2 regions of the Streptomyces sp. NPDC100445 genome follow, and region 2 is predicted to be linked to the other one. Evidence: riboswitches for the same ligand, from Rfam matches in the RefSeq annotation. Region 2 holds a riboswitch; the other holds the start of a gene.
The links. Region 2 has a riboswitch for glycine ahead of gcvT (glycine cleavage system aminomethyltransferase GcvT). Riboswitches for the same ligand answer to the same signal wherever they lie in the genome.
Positions count from the first base shown of each region.

Region 1 (3,401 bases), on a different contig from region 2:
CGGCCACCGGGTCCAGCGCCTCGGTGTCGGCCTCGACACCGAACGCGGTCCAGACGGCGGCCAGCTGGGCCCGCCCGGTGGTCTCGTCGCAGGCCATGGAGACGTGGTCGGCGTCGACCTGGCGCAGGTTGACGCCCTGGTCCCGGGCGGCGGCGACGACCTCGGCGGCCCTGCCGGGCACGCGCGCGGTGACGGTGTCGAAGTAGGCGCCGTGGACGATCTCGACCCCGCCGGCGCTGAGTCCCGCGGCGAGGAGGGTGGCGTAACGGTGCGTGCGGCGGGCGATGGTCCGCAGGCCCTCGGGGCCGTGGTAGACGGCGTACATGCCGGCCATCACGGCGAGCAGCACCTGCGCGGTGCAGATGTTGCTGGTGGCCTTCTCCCGGCGGATGTGCTGCTCACGGGTCTGGAGCGCCAGGCGGTAGGCCCTGTTGCCGTCGGCGTCGACGGAGACGCCGACCAGGCGGCCGGGCAGGCTGCGCGCGAACTTCTCCTGGACGGCCATGTAGCCGGCGTGCGGGCCGCCGAAGCCCATCGGCACGCCGAAGCGCTGCGTGGTACCGACGGCGATGTCCGCGCCCAGTTCGCCCGGGGAGGTCAGCAGGGTCAGCGCGAGCAGGTCGGCGGCGACCGTCACCAGGGCGCCGAGCCCGTGCGCCTGGTCGATGACGGGCTTGATGTCCCGCACGGCACCGGAGGCGCCCGGGTACTGGATCAGCACGCCGTTGATCTCGCGCTCGGCGATCCCGGCCGGGATGCCGTCGCCGAGGTCGGCGACGACCACCTCGACGCCGGCCGGCTCGGCACGCGTCTGGATCACGGCGATGGTCTGCGGCAGCACGTCCGCGTCGACCAGGAACAGGCCCTTCTTGTTGCGGCCCATGCGCCGGGAGAGCGCCATCGCCTCGGCGGCGGCGGTGCCCTCGTCCAGCAGGGAGGCACCGGAGGTGGGCAGGCCGGTCAGGTCGGCGACCACCGTCTGGAAGTTCAGCAGAGCCTCCAGGCGGCCCTGGGAGATCTCCGGCTGGTACGGCGTGTAGGCCGTGTACCACGCCGGGTTCTCCATGACGTTGCGCAGGATGACGGGCGGCGTGAACGTCCCGTAGTAGCCGAGACCGATCATCGAACCGAGGACCTGGTTGCGGTCGGCGAGGGAGCGCAGCTCGGCGAGCACCTCGGCCTCGGTGCGGGCGTCCGGCAGGTCGAGGGCGTCGGCGTTCTTGATCACGTCCGGCACCGCGGCGGCGGTCAGCTCGTCCAGCGAGCCGTACCCGACGTGCGCGAGCATCTTCGCCCGCGCCTCCTGGTCAGGGCCGATGTGGCGCTGCTCGAACGGGATGCCCGCTTCGAGTTCGGAGAGCGGAATGCGGTGGGCGGTCATTGCGGAGGCCTCCTGGTCTGACGCGACCTTCGAGGGGCACCCCGGTACGGATACCCCGACGGCCTCCCCCTCTGTCATCTCGACCTGAGAGCTTCACCGGGCCCGCGCGGGCACCGGCTTTCACCGTCGGTGAGGGCGGACGCCGTGCAACCCGCCCTGCTTTCCAGAGTGACCTCGCCCGTGCGGTACGTGAGCCTGAGAGATTCCGGGGAGGATTTGCTCCTTCGGCGCCTCCGACGTGGTCGGAGGACTCTCCCGCGCGGGGTCAGCAGCCGCTGTCAGCCTACCAGCGGGGTCAACAGCCGAGCCCTCGAGTGGCCGCCTCCTTGAATGTGCTCTTTCGTAGTGCTTACGGATGAGTTGCGACCACGTGGAGAGAGAGGGACCGTGCAGACCGACATCGATCCGCGCCACCTGATCGGCCGCAAGGCGTTCGACGTCAAGGGCAACAAGATCGGCACCATCGACGAGGTGTACCTCGACGACGCCACCGGCGTACCCGAATGGGCGGCCGTACGCACCAGTCTCTTCTCCCGGGACGCCTTCGTCCCCCTGGAGCCGAGCGAACTGCGCGACGGCATCCTGCACGTCCCGTTCGACCGCGCCCTGATCAAGGGCGCCCCCGACTTCGGTGTGGGCCGCCACCTCTCCCCCGAGCAGGAACTCCAGCTCTACCGCCACTACGGTCTCGACACGGCGCCCCCGTCCGCGCTGCCCGACCACGACTTCGGCACCCTGGCCTCTACGGAGGAGTCACGCTCGACGCCGGGCCCCTGATCCCCGCCGCCGGGCCGCCCGGCGTCCGGGCGGCCCGCACCGGCCGGGGCGCCCGTGACAGCCGCCGGCGGCAGTGACGGCGGAAGAGGCGCGGACGGCGGCCCGTCCGCCGGCCCGGGAAGGTACGGCGGGCCGGCGAGGTCCGGGTCCGTCACCAGCGGCAGCGGCTCGGCCGGTGCCAGCGCCGGATCACCGACCCGGAACGTCCGCACCCGGCCCGGCCCGGACTGCGGTGTCTCGAAGCGCACGGTGACCCGGCCCAGTCCGCTGCCCTGCACCCACCCGTGTCCCCACTCTTCGTGCCGCACGTCCTGGCCGGCCCGCCACTGCCGCTCGGCCGGCTCGGCCCGCTCCACCGGGGCCGGGACCACCGCCTCCTCGGCGAGGTCCTCCGCCCGCTCCCCCGCCGCCTGCGCGAACAGGTCCTCCTGCGTGTAGTCGGCGAGCCCGGACACGCCGACGCCGAGCAGCCGCACCCCGCCCGTGGTGTCCACGGAGTCCAGCAGCCGCGCCGCCGCCTCGCGGACGACCGCGGGATCGTCCGTGGGCCCCCTGAGCGTCTCGGAACGGGTCAGCGTGGAGAAGTCGTACCTGCGAACCTTCAGCACGATGGTCCGCCCGGACAGCCCGGCCTCGCGCAGCCGCCGTACACACCGGTCGGCGAGCCGCCGCACCTCCAGGCCGACCCGCGACCGGTCGTGGATGTCCACGTCGTACGTGTCCTCCACCGAGATCGACTTGGTGCCCCGCTCGGCCACCACCGGCCGCTCGTCACGGGCCAGGGCCATCGCGTACAACGCGTGACCGTGCGCCTTGCCGAGCATCCGGACCAGTTCGTCCTCACCCGCCTCCGCCAGCTCCTCCACCGTGGTGATCCCGGCCCGGCGCAGGTGGTCCCCGGTGGCCGGCCCGACCCCCGGCAGGGTCCGCACCGGCATCGGTCCCAGCAGCGCCCGCTCGGTACCCGGCTCGATCAGCACCAGGCCGTCCGGCTTGGCCTGCTCGGAGGCGATCTTCGCGAGCATCTTGGACGCGGCGAGCCCCACCGACCCGGTGAGCCCCGTGACCGCCCGGATGTCGGCGCGGAGCCTCTCCCCGGCCCGCCGCGCCGACGTCTCGTCCCAGGCCGCGTCCCCGGCCTCCAGGTCCACGAACGCCTCGTCCAGGCTGAGTGGCTCCACCAGCGGCGACAGCTCCCGCAGCAGCGCCATCACCTGTTCGCTGACCGTCCGGTACAGGGTGA
Region 1 covers NZ_JBIVZV010000017.1:159,430-162,830, forward strand. Annotated here, with positions in the region: gene gcvP (aminomethyl-transferring glycine dehydrogenase) at 1-1,381, opposite strand, end outside; glycine riboswitch at 1,555-1,649, opposite strand; gene ACIQVT_RS32830 (PRC-barrel domain-containing protein) at 1,712-2,158, shown strand; gene ACIQVT_RS32835 (DNA polymerase IV) at 2,062-3,401, opposite strand, start outside.
Region 1: it holds a riboswitch for glycine, as region 2 does, so the genes downstream of both, gcvP (aminomethyl-transferring glycine dehydrogenase) here and gcvT (glycine cleavage system aminomethyltransferase GcvT) in region 2, are expected to answer to the same signal.

Region 2 (3,401 bases):
CGTCTCGACGGCGGCGAGGCAGCGGCGGGCGGTCACCACCACGCCGGTGTCCGCGAACTCGGCGGAGGCGGCGGAGAGGAAGTCGACCGGGTCGTCCTGCCAGTCCGGCTCGAAGAGGCGGACCCGGCCGCCGCTGCCGGGGCCGTCCAGCGGGGTGCGACCCACCCGGCACAGCTCGGCCACGGCCTGGGGCGGCAGCGGGATGCCGACCACGCCCCCCGGGTTCACGGCGAGGCCCGCCTGCGGCGGCAGGCCGCGGGCGAACTCCACGGCGGGGGCGACGGCGAAGGACATGTGGGAGCCGGCCGCCTGGCGGAACTGCTCCTCGGAGCTGAACACCGGCACGTACACCTGCCCCTCGATGTCGAGGGTGGGCAGGTCCAACGGGCCGCTGTCCGGGCCGCCGCCGGCCGGCAGCGGTATCCACAGGAAGCTGCGGCCGAGGACCTCGATGATCCGGCCGCCGGCCGTGGGCACGCCGAGGGAGGCCGAGAGCACCTCCTCCAGCTCGTTGCCGGGCCAACCGCCGTGCGGCTGGGGGTGTGCCTGTGCCGGGAAGTCCGCGGGAAGGTCCGCCGGGAAGTCCATGTGCCTACCGCCTGCTGGGAACCACTGCTGTGAGGTTGAAGGCTATCGGGTGGCTGTGACATCGCGGCGGGGCGCACGTCGACGGCGCTCCCGGGTGGCGAAGGTCAGGTGGTGCGGGGCGTTCGGTGGAGGTCCCTGGTGGCGAAGGTCAGGTGGTGCAGGGCGTCCGCGGCGGGGCGGTCCAGCAGCAGCGCCGAGCCGCAGCCCGGGGGCAGCTCCCCCCGTTCCACCGCACGCAGCAGCCGGGCCGCCGTACGGCGGTGGCGGCGGAAGGCGTACCGGGAGACCCCGCGTCCCCGTTCCCGCTGCCCCTCCCGCGCCACCTCGGGCGCGACGTCGAGCACGAGCAGGCGCAGGGTGCCACCACGGCGGCGGGCCTCGCGGGCGAGCCAGCCACGCACCCAGGGCTGGGTGCCGCAGTCGTGGACGACGACGCCGTCGCCGGTGCGCAGGGCGCGGCGCAGGCCGGCGTAGTGCGCGAGGCGGACCAGGGGGCGGTAGAGCCCGTACGGCAGCGCGCGGGGCAGGCGGGCCGCGAAGCGGTCGCGGGCGTCCTGGGAGTCGACGCGGCGGCCGGTGACGGCGCGCCGCATCAGCGTGGACTTGCCGCTGCCGGGCAGCCCGGTGATCACCACCACGTCGCGCGGCCCGAAGACCAGGGCGCGCGGGCCGCGGCCGGCGCGGTCGCGCAGGTCCCGGACGACCGGGGCCGGGGGTGCCCAGCGGCGGGCGGGGGCGGGGGCGGGGGGCTGCTTCGGCACCGCGAGGCCGGTGGCGGCGGTGACGTACGCCGGAGTCCTGTGCACCGTATTCGTCCTCCCCTGTGGGCTCGGTCATGTCCTGCCCATCGAAGTTAAAGAGAAGGTAATGGCCCGTGCCCGGTGGTTCGGTGCGGGTCGTGCCACAGGTCGGTTACAGAAGCCGGGGTCTCATGCGATGATGTGCGCGCCAACTGCATACCGGCCGCTTGAATCCGCGCGGGAGAGTCCCCAGGTCCCTCGGACCCCTGGGGCGCCGAAGGAGCAAGTCCCTCCCTTGAATCTCTCAGGCCCCGTTACCGCGCGGGCGAGGCACATCTGAAAAGCGGGCCGCAGCGATCAGCGGCCCCACCCACGGTGCAAGCCGTGACCGTCCCCGTGGCGGTCGTGGCGAACCTCTCAGGTTTTCGATGACAGATGGGGAGGAACGTTCCTCGCCCCGTCCGTATGCCCTGGGAGACGACCGACCGATGAGCAGCACCCCACTCCGCCACACCGCGCTGGACGCCGTGCATCGCGCACTCGGCGCGACCATGACCGACTTCGCCGGCTGGGACATGCCCCTGCGCTACGGCTCCGAGCGCGACGAGCACCTCGCGGTGCGCACCCGGGCCGGCCTGTTCGACCTCTCCCACATGGGCGAGATCACCGTGACCGGCGCCGGTGCGGCCGCCCTGCTGAACTTCGCCCTGGTGGGCAACATCGCCTCAGTCGGCGTGGGCCGCGCCCGCTACACCATGATCTGCCGGGCCGACGGCGGCATCCTGGACGACCTCATCGTCTACCGGCTGGCCGAGACCGAGTACATGGTCGTGGCCAACGCCTCCAACGCCCAGGTGGTGCTGGACGCGCTGACCGAGCGGGCCGCCGGCTTCGACGCCGAGGTCCGCGACGACCGGGACGCCTACGCGCTGCTCGCCGTGCAGGGCCCCGAGTCCCCCGGGATCCTGAAGTCGCTCACCGACGCCGACCTGGACGGCCTGAAGTACTACGCCGGGCTGCCCGGCACGGTCGCCGGCGTCCCGGCGCTGATCGCCCGTACCGGCTACACCGGCGAGGACGGCTTCGAGCTGTTCGTGCGCCCGGAGCACGCCGTACGGCTGTGGGAGGCGCTGACCGAGGCCGGCGAGGGCGTCGGCCTGGTGCCGTGCGGCCTGTCCTGCCGGGACACCCTGCGCCTGGAGGCGGGCATGCCGCTGTACGGGCACGAGCTGACCACCGCGCTCACCCCGTTCGACGCCGGGCTCGGCCGGGTGGTCAAGTTCGAGAAGGACGGGGACTTCGTCGGGCGGGAGGCGCTCACCGCGGCCGCCTCCCGCGCCGAGGCGACGGCGCCCCGGGTCCTCGTCGGCCTGATCGCCGAGGGCCGCCGGGTGCCGCGCGCCGGCTTCGCCGTCGTCGCCGGCGGTCAGGTGATCGGCGAGGTCACCTCCGGCGCCCCCTCCCCCACCTTGGGCAGGCCGATCGCGATGGCGTACGTCGACGCGGCGTACGCGACGCCGGGCACCGAGGGCGTCGGCGTGGACATCCGGGGCACCCACGAGCCCTACGAGGTCGTGGCGCTGCCGTTCTACAAGCGCCAGAAGTAGACACTGGGCGCGGTGGCGCTCCCGGCGGACGCCCCGCGCCGCCGGACGTGACCCTGCGCACATTCACCCTGCTCACGAGCAGTTCGCACCGTCCCCCCTTCATCAGCACTCCCGCGCGTACAGGAGAATCCAGGCCATGAGCAACCCCCAGCAGCTGCGCTACAGCAAGGAGCACGAGTGGCTGTCGACCGCCGAGGACGGCGTCGCGACGGTCGGCATCACCGAGTTCGCGGCCAACGCGCTCGGCGATGTGGTCTACGCCCAGCTCCCCGAGGTCGGCACCACCGTGGAGGCGGGCGAGACCTGCGGTGAACTGGAGTCCACCAAGTCGGTCTCCGACCTGTACTCGCCGGTCGGCGGTGAGGTCACCGAGATCAACGAGGACGTCGTCAACGACCCCTCGCTGGTGAACTCGGCCCCCTTCGAGGGCGGCTGGCTGTTCAAGGTCCGCGTCACGGAGGAGCCG
Region 2 covers NZ_JBIVZV010000012.1:34,438-37,838, reverse strand. Annotated here, with positions in the region: gene ACIQVT_RS26105 (enhanced serine sensitivity protein SseB) at 1-588, opposite strand, end outside; gene ACIQVT_RS26100 (AAA family ATPase) at 693-1,394, opposite strand; glycine riboswitch at 1,557-1,658, shown strand; gene gcvT (glycine cleavage system aminomethyltransferase GcvT) at 1,817-2,935, shown strand; gene gcvH (glycine cleavage system protein GcvH) at 3,072-3,401, shown strand, end outside.